Regions from separate parts of the Marinobacter sp. DS40M6 genome, predicted to be linked through region 3. Evidence: predicted binding sites of a transcription regulator. Region 3 holds the regulator's gene; each other region holds the start of a gene.
What was found. Region 3 encodes LexA, which represses DNA repair genes until DNA is damaged. Its sites were predicted from a motif close to CTGTNTNNNNANACAG; they were not measured.
Positions count from the first base shown of each region.

Region 1: a site for LexA is predicted at 1,918-1,933, ahead of recA (recombinase RecA). Genes of this name have one in related genera too.
Region 2: a site for LexA is predicted at 1,302-1,317, ahead of recN (DNA repair protein RecN). Genes of this name have one in related genera too.

Region 1 is NZ_JAFCAE010000002.1:287,575-290,850, forward strand. Features, by position in the region: gene JJO78_RS05275 (PilZ domain-containing protein) at 1-261, shown strand, start outside; gene JJO78_RS05280 (flavodoxin family protein) at 268-738, opposite strand; gene recA (recombinase RecA) at 776-1,828, opposite strand; gene JJO78_RS05290 (CinA family protein) at 1,974-2,474, opposite strand; gene mutS (DNA mismatch repair protein MutS) at 2,557-3,276, shown strand, end outside.
Region 2 is NZ_JAFCAE010000007.1:1,751-5,026, forward strand. Features, by position in the region: gene recN (DNA repair protein RecN) at 1-1,253, opposite strand, end outside; gene grpE (nucleotide exchange factor GrpE) at 1,500-2,105, shown strand; gene dnaK (molecular chaperone DnaK) at 2,216-3,276, shown strand, end outside.
Region 3 is NZ_JAFCAE010000004.1:90,577-93,852, reverse strand. Features, by position in the region: gene JJO78_RS11215 (gamma-glutamyl-gamma-aminobutyrate hydrolase family protein) at 1-530, opposite strand, end outside; gene JJO78_RS11210 (amidoligase family protein) at 523-1,518, opposite strand; gene lexA (transcriptional repressor LexA) at 1,696-2,304, shown strand; gene JJO78_RS11200 (cell division inhibitor SulA) at 2,470-2,880, shown strand; gene JJO78_RS11195 (hypothetical protein) at 2,884-3,144, opposite strand; gene JJO78_RS11190 (DUF6586 family protein) at 3,196-3,276, opposite strand, start outside.

The DNA.
Region 1 (3,276 bases), on a different contig from region 3:
TGCCTGGACCTGAATCGCTATGGCATGGCGGTGCTTTGCCCAAGGCCAGTAGAGTCTGGCGCCCGTCTCTATATGGACTTTCATGGCAAGTACATCTGCGAATCCCGTGTCGCCGCCCGGGTGATCAGTTGCCAGCCCTATCAGACCGGCTACCGGGTAAGCATCCAGTTCAGCTACTGTTTCGACAAAAAGGGGTATTCACGAACCGTGGACAATGCCCTTTCCCGCATTGAAGGCCTGTACAACCGCTACGCCAGCTAAAGCTTCCTAGAACAGCCCGGCATCCAGGCTGGCGGCCATGTAGAGCCCCAGTTCCCGGCACTGATCCTCGAATTCGTCCCGATAGTCGCCATGACAGAGCAATGGCTCCTGCACCAGCCGCCAACGCAGGCCCGTGGTGATGGAATCGATAGCGCGATGGGTGCCGGTACCGTCGAGACCGGCGCGGATGTAGAAGGTGAAGGGCAAACCCTGGGTTTTCTCAAGGCAGGGGTAGTAACTGCGGTCAAAAAAATCCTTTAACGCACCACTCATGTAACCAAGGTTTTCAGTGGTACCGAGGATGATGGCATCACAGGCCAGAATATCTTCCGGGCCTGCTTCCAGCGGAGGGAGCACCGTGACCTCGACATTTTCGATGTCTTCGTGTTTTGCGCCCTGCTCTACGGCTTGCCTTAGTTTAAGGGTATTCGGGGAGGGTGCATGGGCGACAACCAGTAGTTTTTTCTTCGCATCCATACTATCTCCCCGATAACGCAGGAACTAATAACAGAGCTTAGAGAAGCTCACCGTTCGCGTCTGCTGTTGCCTCTTCCTTTGCCGCTTCTTCTTTCTTGGCCGGCTTGGGCATCAGCTTGTCACGCACCGCCGCTTCGATCTCATTGGCGATCTCAAGGTTCTCTTCCAAAAACTTGCAGGCATTGGCCTTGCCCTGGCCGATCTTGTCGCCCTTGTAGGCGTACCAGGCGCCGGACTTGTCCACGAAGCCTTCCTTCACACCCATATCGAGCACTTCGGCCATGTGGTAGATGCCCTTGCCGTACATGATCTGGAACTCGGCCTGCTTGAACGGCGGAGATACCTTGTTCTTGACCACTTTCACTCGGGTTTCGTTGCCCACCACTTCATCGCCATCTTTAACAGCACCGATGCGGCGAATGTCCAGGCGAACGGATGAGTAGAATTTCAGGGCGTTGCCGCCGGTGGTGGTTTCGGGGCTGCCGAACATCACACCAATTTTCATGCGGATCTGGTTGATAAAGATCAGCAGGCAGTTGGCATGCTTGACGTTACCCGTCAGCTTACGCAGCGCCTGGGACATCAGGCGGGCCTGGAGACCAACATGGCTGTCCCCCATCTCACCTTCAATTTCGGCCTTGGGCGTCAGCGCTGCCACGGAGTCCACGATGATGACGTCAACAGCGTTGGAGCGTACCAGCATGTCAGAGATTTCCAGCGCCTGCTCACCGGTGTCCGGCTGGGATACCAGGAGTTCATCCACGTTCACGCCCAGTTTTTCGGCATAGACCGGGTCCAGGGCATGCTCCGCATCCACAAACGCACAGGTTTTTCCAGCCTTCTGGGCCTCGGCAATCACCTGCAGGGTCAGCGTGGTTTTACCAGAGCTTTCCGGGCCGTAGATCTCACAGATACGACCATAAGGCAGACCGCCTATTCCCAGCGCCACATCCAGGCCCAGGGAACCGGTGGATACCGCAGGGATCGCTTCCCTGGGCTGGTCGCCCATCTTCATGACAGCGCCCTTGCCGAACTGGCGTTCGATCTGGCTCAGTGCTGCGCCCAGTGCTTTCTTGCGGTTGTCTTCCATCGTTGCAAACCCTCTGTCGCCAATGCCGTTATCGGGACGGGAGCCCGGCGGCCAAAATCATGGACTGCGGAACCCGGAAAACCAGACTCCTGTATATTTGAACAGTATTAAAACACAACACGAAGGCAAGACCAACCCCTCCGTTTCAGGCCTTTTCCAGAAAGCCCCTAACTCCCTGTAACACATAAAGAACCGCCTGGCGCCGAACCTGATCACGGTCGCCCTGGAACTGCTCAACCACCGCTTCGGTGTCAGCCGGAGAGCGCCCCCAGGCAAACCACACCGTGCCTACCGGCTTGTCGTCACTGCCGCCACCAGGGCCCGCCACGCCACTGATCGCAACAGCCACATCCGCACCCGTGGCCGCCAGGGCACCAGCAACCATTTCCCGTACCACCGGTTCGCTAACTGCGCCGTGCTCCCCCAGCGACGGTTCAGTCACACCCAGCAAGCCCCTTTTTGCATCGTTGCTGTAGGTCACCAGTCCCGCCAGAACGTAGGAAGAAGAGCCCGCGCGGTCGGTCAGCACCTTGGCAACCCAGCCGCCAGTGCAACTTTCGGCAGTGGCTATCGTAAGCTCGCGTTGCATTAATACGTCAGCCAATTGCGTGCCGGCTTCCGCCAATGCCTCGTCAGTCAGTGGCATAATGATCTCCTTCGTTTCATCATGGCGGTTATTTTCTTACAATCCCTGCCTTCACATAAAGCCAATGGATCCGGAACCGTTCATGTCAGCAGCCCAGACCGATCTGTCCCACCACACCCCGATGATGAGGCAATACCTCAAGATCAAGGGTGAACACCCCAATGAACTGGTGTTCTACCGCATGGGGGACTTTTACGAGCTGTTCTACGAGGATGCCAAGAAAGCTGCCGAGCTGATGGATATCACCCTGACAGCCCGGGGGCAGTCGGGGGGCAGCCCGATTCCCATGGCGGGCATTCCTTACCATTCCGCTGAAGGCTACATTGCACGTCTGGTTCGTGCTGGTCAATCCATCGCCATTTGCGAGCAGATTGGCGACCCGGCGACCAGCAAGGGGCCGGTAGAGCGCAAGGTGGTTCGCATTGTGACGCCGGGCACGCTGAGCGACGATGCGTTCCTTGAGGACCGCCGGGATAACCTTCTGGTCGCCATCTACAGCCACCGGGAGCAGTTTGGTTTTGCCTCCCTCGACATCTCCAGCGGACGGTTTACCGTGTCTGAACTGGACGATCTCGAGGGCCTGCAAGGGGAGCTCCAGCGCCTGCGCCCAGCGGAGATCCTGATCAGTGAGGACTTTCCTTATCAGGACGTACTGGACGGCTATACCGGTATCCGTCGCCAGGGCCCATGGCTGTTTGAGTCCGACACCGCCCGCCGCGTGATTACCCAGCAACTGCAGGTCCGCGACCTGACCGGTTTTGGCTGCGAAGACCTCACGCTGGCCATCTGTGCCGCCGGATGC
Region 2 (3,276 bases), on a different contig from region 3:
GCGCTGACCAGGAATTCAATGTCTTCCAGGCCGTGGGGCGCAGGCTCGTCGCCTTTGTTGCGGCTCAGGTGGGTTACGAACTGGACCGCTGGCATGCTCAGTTGGGCGAGCTCCTCCGCGATGCGCTGATCAAGGTTGGCAGCAGCCTGTTGGCGTGCGTTCGACAACTCGGTGGCCAGGGTATTGAAGTGGCTTCGCTGTTCTTCCAGTTCCGCCTCCAGCTTCTCAACGCTGCCCTCGCCGTCGTCCAGCGATGCCAGTTCGGCACTCAGGCTCTGGTGGAATTCCGGGAGAGTCTCCGGTGTGATGCGGTGCTTGCGGGCCATCTGGTAAATGGCACTCAGGCGCTCTTCCACTTCGGCCAGTCGGGCTGGGTCGGCGTCGTAATCTTCCACAAAGTGGCGCAGGTTGTCGCCAGCCTCGGTGATCTGAATCTGGGCTTCATTCAGCATCTGGATGGTTTCCGTCAGTGCCGGTACCTCCACCGGCAACTGCTCCAGTTGCTGTAAAGCCTGGCGCACCAGATCCGCTGCGCTATTCTCATCTTCCGTGCATAGCAGGGTAGCCTGATGGCTGTTGTGTAGCACCGTGTCGGCATGGCTGAGCCGTTCCTGTTCTTTCTCCAGCTCTGCCTGCTCTCCGTCTTCCAGCGCCAGGCGATCCAGTTCTTCCACCTGGTAGCGCAGTAGCTGCAGGCGGGCTTCTGTCTCATCGGCATTCTGCTGGCGTTCGGTCAGCCGCTGGCGGGTTTTGTGCCAGGCTTTCCATGCATCCCTGGTTTGCTCTCCCAACGCTTCTGCGCCAGCGAACTCGTCCAGCAGTTTGCGGTGAGTCTCCTTGCGCAGCAGGGACTGGTGCTGGTGCTGGCTGTGGATGTCCATCAGGGCGCTGCCCAGATCTTTCAGGTGGGCAAGGGGGCAGGGCTGGCCGTTGATGTAGGCGCGAGAGCGGCCATCCTTGCTGATCACTCGGCGCAGGATGCATTCGTTGTCATCGTCGAGCTCATGGTTTTCCAGCCATTGCCGGGCTTCGGCAATGCGGGACACGTCGAAAGTAGCGGTAATATCGGCGCGTTTGGCGCCATGGCGTACGGCGCCAGCGTCGGCGCGCCCGCCCATGGCAAGGCCAAGGGCGTCCAGGACAATGGATTTGCCGGCACCGGTCTCTCCGGTCAGCGCCGTCATACCCTTTCCAAACTGAAGTTCGACCCGCTCGGCAATGGCGTAATTGGAAACAGTGAGCTGTGTGAGCATGCAGAGGTCCTCCGCTCAATTCCTGAATACTGTGATTACATACAGTGACTGTGAATATATACAGGGTTTTTCCTGTTTGCAAACATCGGCTGGCGAATTTGTGAATGAATGAGGTGCGCAACGGTTGAAACATCCGATACGGGCCCCATATCCGTTCGCAAACATGTTTTTTTCGGCCCATGGCGGTCGGAAACCAAACGTTAACCGGCCGGTCGTCTGGCCGCCGACGATCAAGCAGGAGTAGTCATGAGCGCTGACGAGAATCGTAACGAACAGGTGGAAGAAGAGTTGAAAGACACTGCGGAAGCCGCTCCCGAGGAAGAAACGGCGACGGAAGACAGTGCCGAAGCCGCTCCGGAAAGCGAAGTTGAGGCCCTGAAGGCCCAGGCGCAGGAGTTTCAGGAGCAGATGTTGCGTTCCCAGGCGGAGATGCAGAATGTTCGCCGTCGCGCTGAGATCGATGTGGAGAAAGCCCACAAATTCGCGCTGGAGAAGTTTGTGAAGGAGCTTCTGCCGGTCGCTGACAGCTTGGAAAAGGCGGTTGAAAGCACTGAGGGGCATGAAAGTGCCGGCGAACTGGTGGCCTCTATTCGTGAAGGGGTCGAGATGACTCTTAATCTGTTCATGGGGAGTCTCGGCAAGTTCAATGTGGTTCAGCTTAACCCCGTGGGTGAGCCGTTTGATCCCCAGCAGCACGAGGCCATGTCCATGGTGCCGGCACCTGATGCCGAGCCCAACAGTGTGGTGGCTGTGGTCCAGAAGGGCTACACCCTGAACGATCGCCTTGTTCGTCCCGCGATGGTGGTGGTCGCCAAGGCCGAAGACGCGCCAAAAATCGACGAGCAGGCTTGAAAAGCAGATTAAAGCGCCAATATAGCCAGTAAACAGGCGGCGCACCGGGACTCCGGGGCAACTTTCAAGGCAGCCGGAACTGAATTGAACAACCGAATTGGAGTAATTGCATGAGTAAGATCATTGGTATCGACCTGGGAACCACAAACTCCTGTGTAGCCATTATGGATGGCGACAAGGTCAAGGTTATCGAAAACGCCGAGGGTGATCGCACTACCCCGTCCATCGTGGCGTATACCGAAGACGGTGAAACGCTGGTAGGTCAATCTGCCAAGCGCCAGGCGGTCACCAACCCGAACAACACCCTCTACGCCATCAAGCGTCTGATCGGTCGTCGCTTTGAAGACGACGTGGTCCAGAAAGACATCAAGATGGTGCCGTACAAGATCGCCAAGGCAGACAACGGTGATGCCTGGGTCGAAGTGAAAGGCGAGAAGATGGCGCCGCCGCAGGTGTCTGCGGAAATCATCAAGAAGATGAAGAAAACCGCAGAAGACTATCTGGGCGAGAAAGTGACCGAAGCGGTTATCACCGTGCCGGCCTACTTCAACGACAGCCAGCGTCAGGCCACCAAAGACGCCGGCAAGATCGCTGGTCTGGACGTGAAGCGGATTATCAACGAGCCAACTGCTGCTGCGTTGGCCTATGGTCTCGACAAGAAGAGCGGTGACCGTACTGTTGCTGTTTATGACCTGGGTGGTGGCACCTTCGACATCTCCATCATCGAGATCGCCGATGTGGACGGTGAGCACCAGTTCGAAGTGTTGGCCACCAACGGCGACACCTTCCTGGGTGGTGAAGACTTTGACATGAAGCTGATCGAGTATCTTGCCGATCAGTTCAAGAAAGACAGTGGCATTGACCTGCGTGGCGACTCGTTGGCGATGCAGCGACTGAAGGAAGCGGCTGAGAAGGCGAAGATTGAGCTTTCCAGCAGCCAGCAGACCGATGTGAACCTGCCTTACGTGACGGCAGACGCCAGTGGTCCCAAGCACATGAACGTGAAAGTGACTCGTGCCAAGCTGGAGTCACTGGTTGAAGAGCTGGTCGAGCGCAGTCTCGCGCCGTGCCGCACCGCGCTGGAAGATTCCGGTGCCAAGATCGGTGAAATCGACGAAGTCATCCTGGTCGGCGGTCAGACCCGCATGCCGATGGTTCAGGAAAAAGTGAA
Region 3 (3,276 bases):
GTGCCCAGTTTTTTGATGCTCTGGCTGTGGATGCGGTTCGCGCCAATCACCGGGCTGCGCATCACCTCTCCCAGGCGGCTGTCACTGACGACCCGAACAGTCTGTAGCGGTAACAGTAACGGCCGGTGGCGGGTGTTCACCCGCAGAGGTGTCACGTTCTGGCACAAAGATCCGCCGCGGAAAATATTGATAAACTGGGCGCCGCGGCAGATACCCAGTACCGGGATGTTCAATTCTTCAGCACGGGACAGCAGACGAACATCGGTTTCGTCGCGGCGCACGTCATACCGGGCGGTTACCTGGGGAGTCTGACCGTACCGCGAAGGGTGCACGTGGGTACCACCGGAGAGCACAAGGCCGTCGAGCAAGGAGACGTCCACCTTCGAACCCGGGCGGATAAAATGGGTTCGCGCACCGTGGAGGCGCAGCGCGAAGGTGATCAGCCGGTGGGCGAGGCTGCGGCGTGCCGGGCCGCTGATGCCAATCGTAAGGCCCGGATGTTCAGGCTTATCTACCGGGCTTTCAGACATAGTTCCCGGACCGAAGCCACTGGTCAGACGTGTCTAACCAGCTGTGGGTCAGGTTATGGAGGCTCAGTTTGCGACTGTTGCGAAACTCCGTAACCAGTTTCGATAAGTCATCAGCGTTGGCCACCAGCTGTTCCAGCACAATCCAGTCATTCCAAACCGTGGAAAAATGCCAGTCAGGGTTATCAATGTCGCAGTCGGGTAGCCGGTAATGCAGCGTTGGCCGGCTTTTGATGCGCTCATCCTCCACATATTCTGCGAGCAAATCGCTGTTCAGGTGTGCGAACAGCGGGAGCAGGTCCAGGGCCTTGTTGCGGGTTGGATTGTAATGCAGATAGTCCCGCATTAATTGTTCCATGTCCGGCGCATAGTCCTCTGAAATCAGAAGGTCAATGTAGGTGCTGCTCCAGGGCTCAATGTAGCTGGTCAGCTTACGGCTGAAATCGATCTGGTGGCGTGCCTTCAGCCACTCGTAGAGCGCAGCGAAGGCCCGCAGGTAGCGCACCAGCGTTGTGGCTCTGAGGTCCGGTAGCTCCGGGTTCAATTGCAAACCAAAGGCATAATAGAGCGCCTCCCGGCTGCCGAGTGCGCCTGCTCTTCGAAGCTCATCGCAAAGTGTCTCTATGCGTTCCAGCTTACTGAAAGCCAGCGGAGGGCTGACGATCTCCAGGGGCACGATTTTCTCGGCGGCTGCGTCGATCACGCTCATGGCCTGGCCGCCAAGCTCCCTGACGGACTCGGGAAGACGCTCGTCGGCCAGATCAAGGTCCTTTATCGGGTCCGAATCCAGTTCGATGGTAAAGTCACCGAGTTCCGTTTCAACCTCGGACACATAGCGTGCAACAGACTTTCCGGTACCTCCCAGCAGTTTTGCGGACAGCGAGACGAGATCTTCGTAACCGAGGCCGGACAACTCAATTTCAACGCCAACTCTGCGTTCCTTGCCATCATCCGTCTTGAGGATGTCCGGTAACCTACATCTGTTGCTCATTCAGGCGACTCCCTATTTTGGTTGTGATTACCTTAACACAGTCATACGTCAGGGCGCGGTGGACGGCCACCCAGTGCGGCTCAAGGAAAAATTGCGTTTACAGGGTTTACACTGGATAAAACACTGTATATAGTCAAATCACTGTATATAAAAACAGGGCTAACCGGGGCAACCTAAATGAAGCTGACAGCTAGGCAGACACAGGTACTGGATATTATTCGTCGCTACCTTGACGAGACCGGGTATCCGCCGACCCGTGCAGAAATCGCGGCGGAACTTGGGTTTCGTTCTGCCAATGCCGCAGAAGAACATCTGCGGGCACTGGCCCGAAAAGGCGCCATCGAGATGGTGCCGGGAGCCAGCCGGGGAATACGTCTTCCCGATGTAGAGGCTGACCTTGGTTTGCCAGTGATCGGTCAGGTGGCGGCCGGTAGCCCCATACTGGCCCAGGAGCATATCGAAGACCATTGCACCCTGCAGCCTGAATTTTTCTCGCCCTCGGCGGATTATTTGCTCAGGGTACGCGGCATGAGCATGAAGGACATTGGCATCCTTGACGGCGACCTGTTGGCGGTGCACCGCACCCACGATGTGCACAACGGACAAGTGGTTGTGGCGAGGGTAGGTGAGGAAGTCACGGTCAAACGGTTCCGTAAGGAAGGCTCGAAAGTGTACTTGATCGCCGAGAACGAGGAATTCGAACCCATAGAAGTGGATCTGACAGAACAGGAACTCTTCATTGAGGGGCTCGGCGTCGGGGTCATACGGCGCTCGGACCTTCACTGACACCCCCAGGGTGTCCGGACATATCCGGCTGTGTTTCGTTGAGTGTTGAACACCGCGGGCGCGGCTTAACGGCAGGTGAGGCTTATCATGGAACAACTCAGCTTTAATCAGAATCTGGCTTATGCTCACGGAGGCGGCAGGTTTGTCGGTTCAGAGGTTGCCGGTATGAGCGAGCATGATACCGTCAGGGCGCCTGCTGTCAGGAGTCGCCCAGCCAAACCGGCAGGCAATGTGACCGAAATCATTTTGCCCGAAGGGCAGGTTGAGAACTTCCAGCTATTGCTACCGATGCTTACGCAGTTGAATCAGGAGAAGCGTTGGTTAGCCTGGATTGATCCGCCCCAAAGCCTTGTCAGTAAGTGGCAGACCATGCGTGGCATCGTTGCAGGCGAACTGTTGGTGTTGAGGTCTACTCCTGACTACCCAGCCGGGGAGCTTGCCGAGCGAGCACTGAGCGCAGGCACCTGTCACGCTGTGGTCATGTGGACCCACAAGCTCGGGCGCGAAGCGCTCGCGTCACTGGAGCAGGCTTCGGCTCGGGGTAACAGTCATGGTGTGGTGCTGCGCCAGCGCTGATCGTCAATGAAGTGTGTAGGAGGGCCGGATGTCCTGAGTGTCCGGCTCTTCGTCTTCCCAGTCGATATCATGGGCAACGTTACCGACGGCCTCAATACCGGCTGCAATCATGGCCTTGGCCACGTTCATGTCCCGGTCTTCCATCATCTCCCTGGCTTCCGTCGAAAATGATATCTGGACCAGTGGTGCACTGTCGTCGTCGATGCGGCGAAGCGCATAGTCTCCGTTGCTCAGTTGTACAATCTCGAAAAACGATGGTGACATTAAGTTAGCCTTTCAGTTCATTCCTGTTGGGTCCGGCAACGCCGTGGTTCATTACCATTCGCTGTGCCGATCCTCGAGGATATCGATAAAGTGTTTCATCGCGCCCAGAGTGGTTTCCAGAGCCTGCTTTGA